One region of the Aurantiacibacter sp. MUD11 genome, then DNA from elsewhere that is predicted to be linked to it. Evidence: predicted binding sites of a transcription regulator. Region 1 holds the regulator's gene; each other region holds the start of a gene.
The links. The regulator LexA, encoded in region 1, represses DNA repair genes until DNA is damaged. The targets are predictions, from matches to a motif close to GTTCCNCNCTTGTTCT.
Positions count from the first base shown of each region.

Region 2: the regulator LexA is predicted to act here: its motif matches at 4,292-4,307, upstream of OZN62_RS08175 (ribonucleoside-diphosphate reductase subunit alpha).
Region 3: the regulator LexA is predicted to act here: its motif matches at 2,483-2,498, upstream of recA (recombinase RecA).

Region 1 is NZ_CP114054.1:472,878-478,323, reverse strand. It holds gene OZN62_RS02375 (ComEC/Rec2 family competence protein) at 1-524, shown strand, start outside; gene lexA (transcriptional repressor LexA) at 593-1,264, opposite strand; gene OZN62_RS02365 (molybdopterin molybdotransferase MoeA) at 1,352-2,557, opposite strand; gene moaC (cyclic pyranopterin monophosphate synthase MoaC) at 2,565-3,035, opposite strand; gene trpC (indole-3-glycerol phosphate synthase TrpC) at 3,061-3,849, opposite strand; gene trpD (anthranilate phosphoribosyltransferase) at 3,846-4,838, opposite strand; gene OZN62_RS02345 (anthranilate synthase component II) at 4,835-5,446, opposite strand, start outside.
Region 2 is NZ_CP114054.1:1,638,744-1,644,189, reverse strand. It holds gene nadB (L-aspartate oxidase) at 330-1,922, shown strand; gene OZN62_RS08190 (hypothetical protein) at 1,950-2,432, opposite strand; gene OZN62_RS08185 (acyltransferase family protein) at 2,661-3,650, shown strand; gene OZN62_RS08180 (hypothetical protein) at 3,581-3,799, opposite strand; gene OZN62_RS08175 (ribonucleoside-diphosphate reductase subunit alpha) at 4,373-5,446, shown strand, end outside.
Region 3 is NZ_CP114054.1:44,468-49,913, reverse strand. It holds gene alaS (alanine--tRNA ligase) at 1-312, opposite strand, end outside; gene OZN62_RS00225 (class I SAM-dependent methyltransferase) at 363-1,190, opposite strand; gene recA (recombinase RecA) at 1,340-2,407, opposite strand; gene OZN62_RS00215 (DUF4139 domain-containing protein) at 2,564-4,174, opposite strand; gene OZN62_RS00210 (DUF4139 domain-containing protein) at 4,186-5,446, opposite strand, start outside.

The sequences.
Region 1 (5,446 bases):
GGGGCCTGGCACCTGCTGCACTCGCTACGCTGGTATTGCTGCGCACGCCGATCCCTGATGTGCTGGTTTCGAGCGATGGCCGCCATGTCGGCATTACCGGTGAAGGCGAACAGCTGCTGGTGCTGCGCAATTCGCGCAGCAGCTTCACCCGCGACAACCTGCTGGAACTCTCCGGTGTCGAGGGCGAACCTTTACCGCTAACCGAGTGGCCGGGGGCACGGTGCAGTTCCGACTTCTGCGCCATCACCCTGGAACGCGGTGGCCGGGAATGGGAACTGCTGATGAGCCGCAGCCGGAACATTGTTGCCGAACGGGCGCTGGCCGCGGCTTGCGAGCGTGCCGATATCGTCGTGTCCGATCGCTGGCTACCGAGTTCGTGCGCGCCACGCTGGTTGAAGGCGGATGGCCGGATGCTGTCGCAAAGCGGCGGACTGGCAATTGTCCTCGGTGAGGAACCACGGCTAACCAGCGTCGCCCAATCGCAGGGCGAACATGGCTGGTGGCGCGGCCGGCGGAAAGATTAATCGCAGCGCACATGCAAACGGAGGCGAACCCGCCGGGGTCCTCCTCCGCCCAGAATCCCTGCGTCAGGTCAGTGGTAGCGGCGCAGCAGGCCCGCGAGCTTGCCCTGAACCTTCACCTGCCGATCTTCATAGACCTGCGGATCGTAAGCGGCATTGGCCGGATCGAGCCGGATCTTGCCGCCATCGTGGTACAGGTACTTCAGCGTCGCTTCCTCGTCATTGACGAGTGCCACCACGATATCGCCGTCGCGGGCAGTATCGGCCTTCTTCACCAGCGCGAAGTCACCGTCGAAGATGCCCGCTTCGACCATAGAGTCGCCGGAGACTTCGAGCGCATAATGCTCACCCGAGCCGAGCAGCGCGGCAGGGACGGGCAGGGTCTGGCTGTCTTCCAGCGCCTCGATCGGGACACCGGCGGCAATCCGGCCGTGCAGCGGGATTTCGATCACGTCATTGGCAGCCTGAGGCTGGTTGGCAGGAGGCGTGGTCACCTTGGCGACGGCCTCCGCCCCCTTGCCGCCCATGTTCTCCGGCATCTTCACCACTTCAAGCGCGCGCGCGCGGTTGGGCAGCCGGCGGATGAAGCCGCGTTCCTCGAGCGCGGAAATCAGGCGGTGCACGCCCGACTTGCTCTTCAGGTCGAGCGCTTCCTTCATCTCTTCGAAACTCGGAGAAATGCCCGACTCTTCGAGCCGGCGATGGATGAACAGCAGCAATTCGTGTTGCTTGGCAGTCAACATGGGTGAACCCCTTCCGCAATGTTCCACTTCCGCAATGTTCCACATGGGGAACGAATACGGAACAAGTATGAAACAGATTCGCTCAAGTCAAGCGTTACCGCCATTTTGGAGCGGATAGATCGGCACCAGTTGGCCATCCGCGACTGCCGGAGCTGCGATATCGCGCCGGATCAGCGCTTCGGCGGCGGCGAGAGCCCGCAGGGCGCTACTGTCGCGCTCGTCGATGGGTTCGATACCGCCGTTGACGATCCTGCCGCGCAGGAATTCCGTCCGAGAGCCGCCAGCCTCCAGCTGCCCTCTCAAGGGCATCAGCAAGGTTCTTGGCAGCACGTCGCGGGCGCCCGCCAGTTTGCGCAGCAGGGGAAGCAGGAACAGCCAGGCGGTGACGAAGCTTGAAACGGGGTTGCCCGGCAGGCCCAGGATAGTGGTCTGCCCCTTGCGGGCGACCATAAGCGGCTTGCCCGGCTTGATCGCCACGCGCCAGAAATCGATCGCCGCTCCCCATTGTTCGAGCGCCGGCTTCATCAGGTCGTGATCGCCGACTGATGCTCCGCCGCTGGTAACGATGACATCGGCCTCCGATGCCCGTTCGAACGCGTCGACGACATCAGCCAGCTGGTCGCGGACCGGTCCGATCCGGACGATGTTGGAGGTGAGCGACGCGCCGAGGGCGGCAAGGGCGGGGCCGTTGCTCGCCGGGATCTGGTGCGGGCCGCAATTGGCAGGATCGGTGCAGAGTTCGTCGCCGCTGTCGATCACGGCCAGCCCGGGCAGGCTTGGTGCGGAGATCTCTCCGTGACCGGCAGAGATCGCCAGGGCGAGTTGCGCAGGGCCGATACGGGTGCCGGCGGCAAGCACTCGGTCGCCATCAGCGAAGTCGAAGCCCTCGCGTCGGATATGGCGCGGTGTCGGGCCGTCCTCGTTCGAAAGGGTAAGCCTGTCGCCGTCACGGATCGCATTTTCCTGCAACAGCATTGCGCCCGTCCCGGCAGGCATATGCGCACCGGTCGAGATGCGGGCTGCTTCGCCGCGCCTGATCTCGCCTTGGTAGGGATGTCCGGCAGCACTTTCACCGACCACGCGCCACGGACCTGCAAGATCATCCCCGCCGACCGCGTAGCCATCCATCGCCGACAGATCCGCCGGGGGCTGGGTACGGCGGGCGCGCAGGTCTTCCGCGAGGTACCGGCCGATCGCCCGTTCGACAGGCACCTGCTCGACCGGAAGCGGGGACACCAGGTTGCACAGCCGGGCTTGAGCTTCCTCAAGCGGGATCGGTTTGGGCGGTGCCACCTTGCGATTACTCCGCGCGCCAGTCGCCGCTCTTGCCGCCGGTCTTCTCCAGCAGGCGGACGTTCTCGATGACCATGCCTTTCTCCAGCGCCTTGGCCATGTCGTAGAGAGTGAGCAGGGCGACCGAGGCAGCCGTCAGGGCCTCCATCTCGACCCCTGTCTTGCCGGTCAGCGCAGCGCGGGCCGTCACCTCGACCCAGTCTTCGGCGAAGGCGAAATCCACGCTGACGGTGTCCAGCGCCAGCGGATGGCACAGCGGGATCAGTTCGCCGGTCTTCTTCGCCGCCATGATGCCGGCAATGCGCGCGGCGGACAGCACGTCTCCCTTCGGGCCGCTGCCGTCGCGAACGGCGGCCAGCGTGGCAGGCGACATGAGGATACGGCCTGCAGCGGTTGCGCTGCGAGCCGTTTCGGGCTTGCCGCCGACATTCACCATACGGGCAGCGCCCTTGTCGTCGAGATGGGTGAGCTTGCTCATGCGGGAAGCCTATCGCAGCCCGTCGCTAGCCTTGCAACAAACGCCGCGTGGCAGCTTCGACATCGTCCTGTCGCATCAGGCTCTCTCCGACCAGGAAGCAGCGTACGCCGGACTGCGCCAGACGTTGGCAATCGGCATGGCTGTTGATGCCGCTTTCGCCCACCAGCAGGCTGCCTTCCGGCGCCAGCGGTGCAAGCCGCTCAGTGGTGGCGAGATCGGTGGTGAAGGTCTTCAGGTCGCGATTGTTCACACCGATCAGGCGCGAGCGGAGATAGGCCGCGGCGCGTTCCATCTCCTCTTCGTCATGCACTTCGACCAGCACGTCCATGCCCATGGCGAGGGCCGCAGCCTCGATTTCCGCCATCAGCGCATCCGACAGGGCGGCAACGATGATCAGGATGGCATCGGCACCGATCGCGCGGCTTTCGGCCACCTGCCAGGGATCGACCATGAAATCCTTGCGCAGCACCGGCAGCGCGCAGCTGGCGCGGGCATCGAGCAGGTAATCCTCGTGACCCTGGAAATAGGGCGCGTCGGTCAGCACCGAAAGGCAGGCAGCACCGCCGGCGGCATAGTCCATGGCGTGCTGGTGAGGGCGGAAATCGTCGCGAATCAAGCCTTTGGAAGGAGAGGCCTTCTTGATCTCCGCGATGAGCCCGAAGCCATCGCGGGACTTCTCTTCCAGCGCTGCCCGGAAACCGCGCGGCGCCGAAGCCTCGCTCGCTAGCAGTTCGAGATCGGCCAGCGTCCGTTCCGCCTTGCGGGCAAGCACTTCCTCGCGCTTGGTGGCGCAGATTTCTTCCAGCTTGTTCACTTGGCGGCCGCAATCCAGCAATCGAGCAGCGCCTTGGCGAGGCCCTTGTCGAGCGCCTCGGCGGCCTCTTCCACGCCTTCCTTCCAGGTCTCGACTTCGCCGGCCACGATCAGCGCGCCGGCGGCGTTGAACAGAACGGCGTCGCGATAGGGGCCGGGCATGCCCATCAGCAGCGCCTGCAGCGCCTTGGCGTTGTGCTCCGGATCGCCGCCGCGAATGGCCTCGACCGGCGCGTGCGGCAGGCCGGCATCCTCGGCAGAGACGCGGCGCATCGTCACCTCGTTACCCCGAACATCGGCAACCTCGTTGCCTTCGTCGAGGCTGAGCTCGTCGAGCCCCTCGTCACCGGAGACGATGAAGGTCCGCTCGGTGCCGAGGCGGGCCATGGCATCGGCATAGATCGGGACATAGGCCGGGCGGGCGATGCCGATCAGCTGGCGACGCACGCGGGCCGGGTTCGACAGCGGTCCCATCAGGTTGAAAATGGTGCGCTTGGCCAGCTTTTGCCGAATGGGCTGGATGCGGGCCATGGCCGGGTGGTGGTTCTTGGCGAAGAGGAAGCAGATGCCGATCTCGCGCAGGGTGTGCTCGGCAGTGCGACCGGCCGCGTCCATGTCGAGGCCCAGAGCCTCCAGCGTATCCGCTGCCCCGGCCTTGGAACTGGCTGCGCGGTTTCCGTGCTTGGCCACCGGTACGCCGCAAGCCGCCACCACCAGCGATACCGCGGTAGACACGTTGAGCGTGTGGTGGCCATCGCCGCCCGTGCCGCAAACGTCGATGGCGTTCGCTGGAGCGTCGATCGGGATCAGGCGTGCGCGCATTGCGCGGGCCGCGCCGGTGATTTCCTCGGCGCATTCGCCGCGATCCGACAGGTCGGACAGGAACTTTGCGATCTCCTCGTCAGACGGCTTGCCGTCCAGCATGTCGGCAAAGGCCTGTTCGGCCTCGGCCTCGGTCAGCGGGTGTTCGACGGAAGGTAGCACGCTCATGCCATCATCCTTTCCGGCACCTTGGCCTCCAGCCCGCAGATCCGCAGGAAATTGGCGAGCAGGTCATGCCCGTATTCGGTCGCAATGCTCTCCGGGTGGAACTGCACACCGTGGATCGGCAGGTCCACGTGGCGGAAGCCCATCACGCAGGTGCCGTCGAGGCCGGGAGTCTCGCTGGTGGCATTGACCACCAGGCAATCGGGAATGTCCTCGACGATCAGCGAGTGATAGCGGGTGGCGGTGAAGGGCGAGGGGATACCCGCGAACACGCCCGTGGAATCGTGATCCACGGGTGAGGTCTTGCCGTGCATCAGGCCGCCGCGCGCCACGCGTCCGCCGAAGTGCTGGCCGATTGACTGGTGGCCCAGGCACACGCCCAGCAGCGGACGCTCCGCATCGGCGCAGGCCGCCACCAGGTCCAGGCTGACGCCCGCCTCGTTCGGGGTACAGGGGCCGGGCGAGATCAGGATACCCGCAGCATCACTGGCGATCGCCTCGCGCGCGGTGATCGCATCGTTGCGCACCACGTCCACCTTCGCCCCCAGTTCCATCAGGTAATGGACGAGGTTGAAAGTGAAGCTGTCGTAGTTGTCGATGACCAGAATGCC
Region 2 (5,446 bases), 1.2 Mb from region 1:
CCAACGGCCACGACCGACACGAAATATGGGCTTTGCGCAATGCTCGCAGCGGCTCACAAATGCGCTACCGTCCCAATCCGCGCGGCGCCCGGTGGGCGCGTGTCGATTGAACAGGCAAAGTAAACGGCTCGACATCGACATTTCCCCTGTGCGGGCAATACTGTGACCTTGCCCGGTGCGATGTAAAGACAACCTCTGCCGATATTGTGTTTACATTGGCTTATAATTCATTGGTCGATTCGGCACCAAGCGTTTCTGCAATTGCCGGTGGCCGGATGCGCGAGCCGTAATGCTTGCGGGTCGACCCGTGACAGGGCAATGACCTCGCCATGACTGCTGCAGGCGACAATTACGACGTTCTCGTCATCGGTTCGGGCGCCGCGGGACTGACGGCGGCCCTGACGCTGGCAACCGACCTGCGGGTGCTGGTGCTGGCCAAAGGCAAGCTGACCAGCGGCTCCACCGCCTGGGCCCAGGGCGGGATCGCCGCAGTGCTGGATGCGGGCGACACCTTCGAAGACCACGTGCGCGACACCATGGTGGCCGGGGCCGGCCTGAACGACCGGGAGACGGTGGAATTCGTGATCGAGCGCGCGCCCGCCGCGATCGACCGGCTGTGCGAACTGGGCGTGCCCTTCAACCGCGAGGGGGAAGACCTGCACCTGACGCGCGAGGGCGGTCACTCGCATCGCCGTATCGTGCACGTGCACGATGCCACCGGCTGGGCGGTGCAGGCGGCGCTGCTCAAGGCGGCGGAGGAAAATCCCAACATCACCCTGTTGCCCGACCGCAGCTGCATCGACCTGATCACCGGCCGGCACGAGGAGAAATACTCAGGCTCGGGCCGGGTATGGGGCGCCTATGCGCTGGATACGACGACGGGCAAGGTGGAGGCCTACAAGGCAAAGGCCACCATCATGGCCGCGGGCGGCGCGGGCCGTGTCTACCAGTTCAGCACCGCCCCGCGCGGCGCGACGGGCGACGGCATCGCCATGGCCTGGCGGGCGGGCGCGCGCGTCTCCAACATGGAGATGATGCAGTTCCACCCGACCTGCCTCTACAATCTCGAGGTCAAGAACTTCCTGATCACCGAAGCCGTGCGCGGCGAGGGTGGGCGGCTGTTCCACCCGGAAACCGGCCACCGCTTCATGGAAGACTACGATCCCGAGCGCATGGAACTGGCCCCGCGCGACGTGGTCGCCCGCGCGATCGACGACCAGATCAAGCGCTACGGCCTCGACTATGTCCATCTCGACATCAGCCACATGCCGGCCGACTTCGTGACCGGGCATTTCCCGACCATCCACGAGAAGCTTATGGGGCTGGGCATCGACATGACCAAGGGGCCGATCCCGGTCGTCCCCGCGCAGCATTACACCTGCGGCGGCATCGTGATCGACCTCAACGGTCGCACCGACCTACCCGGCCTTTATGCCGCGGGCGAATGCACCGAAAGCGGATTGCACGGCGCCAATCGCCTCGCCTCCAATTCGCTGCTCGAATGCTTCGTTTTCGGCGAAGCGGCGGCGCGCGACATCCTTGAGCATTGGGACAGCTTCGTCGACCCGCCCGCCATCCGGGAGTGGGACGAAAGCCGCGTGACCGATTCCGACGAAGAGGTCATCATCAAGCAGAACTGGACCGAGATCCGCCGGTTCATGTGGAACTATGTCGGCATCGTGCGCACCACCAAGCGGCTGGAGCGCGCAGCGCACCGCATCTCGCTGCTGGCGAGCGAGATCGACGACTATTACGGTCACTTCCGCGTGACCACCGACCTCATCGAACTGCGCAACCTGCACCAGTGTGCGCACCTGATCGTGCAGAGCGCGCTGAAGCGCCACGAAAGCCGCGGCCTGCACTACACGCTCGACTATCCCGAAACCGATGACGTTGCGTGCGACACCGTGCTGGTGCCGTAGCGCCGTCCAAAGCGCTACACGGACGTCTCACCCACCCGTCGAAGCGAACCAGGCGCTCATCGCTTCGGCCAGCTCGGGCGAGTAATACAGGAACTCGGCCGGCTCGGTGCGCCAGGCGGTATTGGCATCGGCAAAGGCGACGAACATTTCGCTCTCTGCCGTCGGCTCGCCATAGGCGGCGCGCATGGCTTCGATGGCGCTGTCCTCCTCCTCGCTGTCGACCATGATCCACAGCATCTGCAGGCGATCGTCGCCAATCACGAACTCGGCCCAGCGTGGGGCACCAAAGTGCTCCAGCCCGTCGCAATCGATCTGCACCTGCTGCTCGGTATCAGGCAGGAAGGGAGTATCGATGTCGCGCACGGTCAGGCCGTTGGCGCACTTGCCTTCCAGCGCGGCTTCAATGGCAGCTGCCGAGCCACCCCACTCGACAAGGTCGGGCAGGGCCACGTCCTGCGCCACGGCAGGCGTGCTGATGGCAAGTGCGAGAGTGGAAATGGTGTAGCGCATGGCGGCGGGTTCCCTGGTTGCCGGAAAGACTATCGCCGGTGTTCTAGCCGGGCGGCAGTGTCAGGGGGTGTGGTATTCGACTAATCCACTAAATCACCGGTCGAGCGTATGGTGTTGCCCCGCAGCGGCTGGAAGAGGGTAAGTTTGCGGTTAACCGCACTTGTTTGTCGTGTTGCTTAGCGTTGCTTGCTCAGCCGCTATTGAACCGCGGCTGCGCATGGTGCGGCCATGGATCAACGTCTTCTTGGCCTTGATGCCCTGCGCGGACTCGCCGCCATCGTCGTCGTGCTGTTCCACCTGGGACTGCCGATCCACGGCGCGCACCTCGCGGTGGACTTCTTCTTCATGCTGTCGGGCTTCGTCATGGCGCGGACCTACGAGTCGCGGCTGCGTGACGGTTCGCTGGGTGGCTGGCGCTTCTTCGCGAAGCGATACCAACGGCTGTGGGGCTGGATGGCGCTGGGCACCTCTCTCGGATTGCTGGCGGCGCTGGGACGCTACGGCTTTTCGGGCGAGCTGGGCCTTGCCTATGTGCTGATGCTGGCCATGCTGCCGGCATTCAATGTCGCTGCCGCGCCATACCTGCTCAACCTGCCGCTGTGGTCGATCGTCTACGAACTGGTCGCCAATGCCGTTCACGGGCTGGGGCTGGCACGACTGGGCAAGCGCGGGCTGCTGCTGGTCGCGGTCCTCTGCGCGCTGGGCCTGGGCTGGGCGATTGCCCTTGCCGGTTTCCCGCGCGGCGGCTTTGCCGAGTATCACTGGCTGGTGCTGCTGCGCGTCGGCACGGCCTATACGCTGGGCATCCTGATCTATCGTCTCTGGGGCGATTCGCCGCCGGTGCGCGTACCCTTCGCCGCCGCCTTCCTGGCGCTTCCCGCCTATGTCCTCGCCGTGTGGATATGGCCGTGGGAGTGGGCCCCGCTCGCCTTCATCCTGCTGCTTGCCCCGCTGATGATGTTCGGCGGCATGGCAGCGCGTTTCGATTCGGCGAAGGTGCAGGAGGCTGCCACCATGCTGGGTGCGATCTCCTTCCCGCTCTACGCGGTGCACTTTCCCGCCATCCAGCTGTTGCAGCTGTCATGGGGTCCGGCGGCGCTGGCGGGAATTGGCCTGGCGGTGTGGCTGTGGCAGCGGCGCGTGCTGCCTCACTCCATCATCAGGATGATGGCGAAGGCCAGGCCGGTGCCGGCGAGGAACAGCGTCCAGCTCCAGTAGAGCCGGAAGTCGAGGCCCAGTTCCGCCACGGTCACGTCGAAGGGGAACACCGAAAGCATCCCGCCCGACGATCCGCCGGACCCGATGAACAGCGCGATGACCAGCGTCAGGAAGATCCCGAAAGGCAGCGCCTTGAACATTGCGACCATGATGTACCTCTTGGCGTTCGCGTTTTTCCAATCATGCCATATGCACGGCCCGAGCGCCATCGGCAGACCCGGGTCGCGATGACACGCTGATGCAATATTGCGCGTTACGATTCGATTGATTCGCCATGTCGCGCTTGCACAGCTTTTTTTCCGCAGATTGATTTTGCCTCTTGCGCACCCCGCAAGCCGAGGAAACTCCACGCGTCGCGCCGTATTGTTCGGGCGATACACCTGCCGATCGCGTTCATGACGGCATTGATTCCATCTTAACCCTCTTGCGTGCGAGTCGTTGCTGATTCACAAGGGGTGGTGGTCGACCTGCCGGGGGGACCTACTAGACCTAGATTTCGAGCCTTCGCACCCTACCTTGTGCGCACAGGCGAGGAGTCGCTCTTGTGGACACCCCGGTGGAGCGATTGTGGGCAGGCGGGGATAAGTAATTTCCCGCCGATGCATGTGCTCCGCTAGACTGGCAGCTTGCCGGTTTCGAGTCGAACACATGTGGAACATGTGAGGGGCATACGGCTTTGGATCACGGCCGCAGCCCGCAGCAACGACGGGGATTGAGGCCAGATGGAATTTCGCAACACGGACGAGGCGGCAATGGGGCTGGACGAGAATACTGCAGGCGAGAGCGAAACGAAGGCAGCGCCTGCCAAGGGCCGCGCGAATTCCGCTGCAGCGAAAGATACGGGCGCAAAGGCAATGGATATGGAAAAGAAGGACGCCGGCAGCGAAGCGCTGGTGAATGACGCGGCCGAAACCGCGGCGACCGAGGCGCTGGCCGCTGCCGCCAAGGCTGCCGCGGCCAAGGACGATTCCAAGAAGGTCAATCCGCGCCGCTTCGACATCAAGACGGACCCCGCGCGCGACGCCAACCTGACAGAATTCGGCAAGGCAACGCTGACCGACCGTTACCTGCTGCCCAACGAAAGCTACCAGGACCTGTTCGCCCGCGTCGCCGATGCCTACGCCGACGACGAGGAGCACGCGCAGCGCCTCTACGACTACATCTCGAACCTGTGGTTCATGCCGGCAACGCCGGTGCTGTCGAACGGCGGCACCAACCGCGGCCTGCCGATTTCCTGCTACCTCAACTCCGTGTCGGACAGCCTCGACGGCATCGTCGGCACCTGGAACGAGAACGTCTGGCTGGCCTCCAAGGGCGGCGGCATCGGCACCTACTGGGGCAATGTCCGCGGCATCGGCGAGCCGGTGGGCCTGAACGGCAAGACCAGCGGCATCATCCCCTTCGTGCGCGTGATGGACAGCCTGACGCTGGCGATCTCGCAAGGCTCGCTGCGCCGTGGCTCGGCCGCCTGCTACATCGACATCCACCACCCGGAGATCGAGGAGTTCCTCGAAATCCGCAAGCCTTCGGGCGACTTCAACCGCAAGGCGCTGAACCTGCACCACGGCGTGCTGCTGACCGACGAATTCATGGAAGCGGTGCGCGCCGGCGAGAAGTTCCAGCTGAAGTCCCCCAAGGACGGCAGCGTACGCGGCGAAGTCGATGCCCGCAGCCTGTTCCAGAAACTGGTCGAGACCCGCCTCGCCACGGGCGAGCCCTACATCGTGTTCTCCGACACGGTGAACCGCATGATGCCCAAGCATCACCGCGATCTGGGCCTGAAGGTTTCCACCTCG
Region 3 (5,446 bases), 430 kb from region 1:
CTCCTTGAAATAGTCGCCGAAACTGAAGTTGCCGAGCATCTCGAAGAAGGTGAGATGGCGCGCGGTGTAGCCGACATTGTCGAGGTCGTTGTGCTTGCCGCCGGCGCGTACGCATTTCTGGCTGCTGGCCGCGCGCGGTGCGGGCGGCGTCTCCACGCCGGTGAACACGTTCTTGAACGGCACCATGCCCGCGTTGACGAACATCAGCGAGGGATCGTTGTACGGTACAAGCGGCGCGGAAGGCACAACCTGGTGGTCGTTCGCTGCGAAGAAGTCGAGAAATGCAGCGCGAATATCGTTGGTCGAAGTCATGGCAGGCGAATTAGGGCGCGATGCGCTTGTCGGCAAGCCGCCAATAGTCGCTATTCGCCTTTGCTCGCCGAAACGATCCAGGCCGCGGCGCGCAATGCGACAACGCCTTCGGTGCAATTGCGCTGGGCTAGGTCCCGCACACGGCCCAGGAAACGGTCCCGCGAAGCCTCGTCCATCTCGGCGGCGATGCGCGATGCAGGACCGATGCGGGAGAAGTAGGTCACGGCCTCGTCCACGGCGTTTTCGCCGACCCCGGCGATCATGGGGAAATCGAACGCCTCGAAAGCGATGTCGGACCAACCGCCGGCCCGCAGGATTGCCTCGACCCGATCACGATCACCAAAGGCGAAGGGGCCCGGCGCATCGGGTGCGGTCGGTGGCGGAGCTTCGGGCAACAGGCGCATGACCTCAGTGAAGAAGGGATTCTCCTTCACCGGCCGGAAGCAGGAAAAGATCAGGTTTGCGCCCGGGGCTGCCTGTCGGGCAAGGTTGGCGAAAGCAGCGGGAGGATCGTCGAAGAACATCACCCCATGCCGTGAGACGAGCAGCTGCGGGGCAGTCGTTTCATCGCCCTCCCAGACGGCGGCGTCGGACAAGACGAATTCGACATTGGCAAGGTTCTCTGCCCGCTGGCGAGCAACTTCGACCAACTGCGGCGATACATCGACACCCTTAACCTGCACGCGGGGCCGGCCGCGTGCGATAGCCATCGACAATTCTCCGGCACCGCACCCGACATCAAGCACGCGGTCGAAGGAATATTCGCGGGTGCGTTCGAGCAGGCGTTCGGTCAGGCGCGAGAAGCTCTGGTCGGTGCGGCGCCACTCGGCAGCCCAGGTATCACCGCTACGCCCCTGCCATTCGCTCTTGTCTACCATGCCGTTCCTCTTTCCTGCGGAAGAGAAGCGGTATCGCGGGCAGCCAGGTCATTCAATTCCCCAAATGCGAAGAAGCCGGCGTTGGTGGCTGGGGTTGCCACCGCGCCGGCTCCGGTTTCGCAAGGCCGTGGGTCCGGCCTTCTTGAGGATCAGTCTTCCGAGTCCGCGTCCGGACCCGTCATCATCTCCTCGGCGACCTCGTCGGTCTTACCGCGAATGGCGGCTTCCAACTTGTCGCAAACTTCGGGGTTTTCCTTGAGGAAGGTCTTGGCGTTTTCACGGCCCTGGCCGATCCGCACGCTGTCGTAGCTGAACCACGAGCCGGACTTCTCGACCACGCCGGCCTTCACGCCAAGGTCCAGGATCTCGCCGATCTTGGAAATGCCCTCGCCATACATGATGTCGAATTCGACCTGCTTGAACGGCGGGGCGACCTTGTTCTTCACCACCTTCACGCGGGTGGAGTTGCCGATCACCTCGTCCCGGTCCTTGATCTGGCCGGTGCGGCGAATGTCGAGGCGGACCGAAGCGTAGAACTTGAGGGCGTTACCACCGGTCGTCGTTTCCGGATTCCCGTACATGACGCCGATCTTCATGCGCAGCTGGTTGATGAAGATCACCATGCACTTGGAACGGTTGATCGAACCGGTCAGCTTGCGCAGCGACTGCGACATCAGGCGAGCCTGCAGGCCGACGTGGCTGTCGCCCATCTCGCCTTCGATCTCGGCGCGCGGCACCAGCGCGGCGACCGAGTCGACCACCAGCACGTCGATCGCGTTGGAGCGCACCAGCGTATCGGTGATTTCCAGCGCCTGCTCGCCCGTGTCGGGCTGCGACACCACCAGTTCGTCGATATCGACGCCCAGCTTCTTGGCATAGACCGGGTCCAGCGCGTGCTCGGCATCGACGAAGGCAGCGGTACCGCCGGCCTTTTGCGCCTCTGCGATCACGTGCAGCGCCAGCGTGGTCTTGCCCGAGCTTTCCGGACCGTAGACCTCGATCACGCGCCCCTTGGGCAGGCCGCCGATGCCCAGCGCAATGTCCAGGCCGAGCGAACCGGTGGAGATCGACTCCACGTTCATCGCTTCCTTCTGGCCCAGCTTCATCGCCGAGCCCTTGCCGAATGCGCGGTCAATCTGCGCGAGCGCTGCATCAAGCGCCTTCTGACGGTCCACGTTGGATTCCTTTTCTACGAGCTTGAGATTTGCACCTGCCATGACATGGCCTCCGTCAGCTTACTAGGGTCGTGTTCAACTCTTCAACAGCAGCAGGTGTACCCACTTTGTTCCATAAGAACAAGAGCGGAACAAAAATTTTGTAGGATCGACGGAATCCCGCGGAGTTCGGGCGGGTAAAGTGCTGGAAACCGATGCTTAATCGATAACTTCTCGTACCCGCCAACGCAGTTCCCGCGAACCGTTGGCCGGGACTTCGACCTCTATGATTCGCCGGCCGTTCCGCAAACGCTCGCGCACGCCGCGAAAGCGCCATTGCGACGGATAACCGATATTGAGACGCACGGTGACGGGGGACGGATTGGCGTTGCTCAGCTCCGCCACCACCTCGCGCCAGCGATTGCCAGGAGGATCGTCCGGATCGTTGCCTTGATAGCGACAGCGGGTGAAGACCTGCGCGCTTTCGCCAAGGTCGATGTCGACGTCCTGGCCATCCGCATAGTCGCGCAGGGTCTCCTCGCCGACCAGCAGTTCGCCTGCCGGACCGCGCTCGAAGATCGAAATCGTGCCGGATGGCAGCGCCCGACCCAGCCCGTGCTCCTCGTCGTTCACCGTCTCCAGCACCATGCTGGTAGGGTAGAAATCCTCGGTGCTGTCCCAAGGCGAACAATTGCCTTCGTACATCAGCACGCCCTCGACATCCTCTTCCCGCAGGAAGGCAATCTGCTTCAGGCCCTGCGCATTGACGTCGACCGGGACCGGCACGCGGTAGAGCTTGAGGTCACCCAGCTGCTCCTCACCAGCGATGACGGCCACCGGTGCAGCCGATTCCATCATCACCTGGGGCATGCGCGAGGCTGTCACCACGATGCGCGCCTCATCTGCGAAGGCAATGTCAGGCGCCGGAGGCGGCGGCGGTGGCGGGAGGATGTTGCGGATCGGCGAGCCTGCCGCCGTACTGCCGATGGGATAACAGGTCAGTCGCATGGGCCGCGCACGCGGCGGGTCGGCCAGATCCTCGAAATCGCTGGTGACGTTCAGCGTACCCGCCACCGCCATCAGTTCGGCGCGCTCGAAGCTCTGGCCATTGTCGTTGAGGATGGTGAGCCAGCTGGTGAGGTCGAACCGCACGTCGTCGCTGTCGCGCCCCTCGTGCAGCGTGGCGACGTAGCTGGCTTCCCAGTCGAAGCCCCAGGCGAGGTAGGACAGGGTGACGGTATAGGTACCGCCGGTGGCATCGCGGGTGTCGATGGAGAAGATCGGTTGCGAGGATAGGCCGTCGGGCACCTCGTCGAAGGTGAGTCGCTCGGGCAGGCCCGAACAGCGCACCGCCTCGTATCCGGCATCGGTCTGCAGGACGAGGCCGCCATCGGCGCGGGTACGGACGATAGCGCTCTCGCTTTCGGCCTCCCCCGTGCCGGGATTGGTGCGGGTGATGCGCACGCGGTTACCCAGGGTGCCATCGACCAGTGCCGCCGGGCTGAGCAGGTCGGCATTGCGGTTCTTCTCGATCGTCCCGCCGGGCAGTCCGGTGACGATGGCGGAGACGGCCACCATGCCTTCCGCCACGCCTTCGAAGCGGATGCGCGATTCCCCCGGCGGCAGGGTGACCGTGCGCGTCTCGCTGATCATGGCGAAACCCTGTGGCCAGTCGACCTCCATCTGCTGGCCCGGATAGCGGTCCGGATCGCGATAGACGGTGACTGCCAGGCTGGTCGGCTCGGACGCCTCGACCACGGCGCGCTGTTGCGCCTCGGCCGGCAGGGCCAGCGCCAGCAGCGGCAGGAGAAGGAAGGCCGGACGGGCCATCGCGCCCGCTCCTAGTACCGCGTCTCGTAAGTCACACGCACCACGCGCTCGCCATTGGCGGGCACGGTAATGCGATACAGGCGGCTGTCGTAGTTGACCTGCTCGCCCGGCACGTCCTCTGCGGTGATGCGGTAGTCGAGCGACCACCAGCCGCGGTTGAGGCCGCGCTGCGTGAGCTCCACCTCCACCGGCTCCGGCTTCGCGTTGGTGAGCGTGTAACGCATGGTGGTGCGATAGTAGGTCACCGCCCGGTCGACCTCGATGGTCCGCACCAGTTCGCCGTCCTCGTAGACACGGTATTGCGCGCTGCGGGCAAATTCGCCCGGCTGGATCCGCTCGCGCGTCTCGATTTCGGCCTGGGTGTAGATGTCGAAGGCATCGCCCGTACGCAGCGACAGCGTGCTGCCCATCGGCGTATGGCCGATGCCGTTCTCGCCGATGAACTGCGGATTGCCCTCGGCATCGCGCTGGTAGAAGCGCACCGTGCCGGCAGGCAGGGCATCGCCAAGTCCGCCCTCGCGGCTGGAGTTGAAGCTGATCGCGGTGGCGACCGGCGACGGGTCTTCCTGGTTGGTCAGCCAGCCGACGGTGGCGGAATAGACCCGGCGTGCCGGAACGCCCTGCACGTCGAGGAAGCTCACCTGCTTGGTCTGCGCGTTGGCAATCGTGGTGCGCCCGTCGATCGGGTAGAGATAGAAATCGCCCAGCCGTTCGCGGTCGGCCGTCTCGGTGCCGGGGCGCACAAGGTCGCGGCGCGGCTGCGAGTAGCCGGTGTTGGGATTGCCGGCGACCAGCAGCGTATCGGCGGCATGGAAAGTGGTGCCGGTATTGTTGGTCAGCGTGACCCAGCCCTGCATATCCACCGTGCCGTTGGCCTCGTCGAACAGCGCGACATAGTCGGAAGTCCAGCCGAGGCCGGGCGTCAGGTAGCGGATGCTGGCCGGGCGAGTGCCGGAACGGCTGGAATTGAGCGTGACGGAGAGCGTGGGCCGCGCGCGCAGGTTGGGCGGCACCTCGTCGAAGATCACGCGCACGGGCAGGCCGTCGTCGCGCAACACCTCGATCCGGTCGCCGATCCGCACCACCACGCCGCCTGCGGTGGAAAGCACTTCGGCCCGCTCGCGAGTCTCGATACCGGTGGCGGGATTGGTTCGCAGCAGGGTCACCGTCTGGCCGATGGCCTTTTCCATCAGCTTGGTCGGCGTGAGCAGGTCGAAGTCGAAGTTCTGCTCGACGATCGCGGTGTCCGCAGCGTTGAAACTGAGCGTGGCC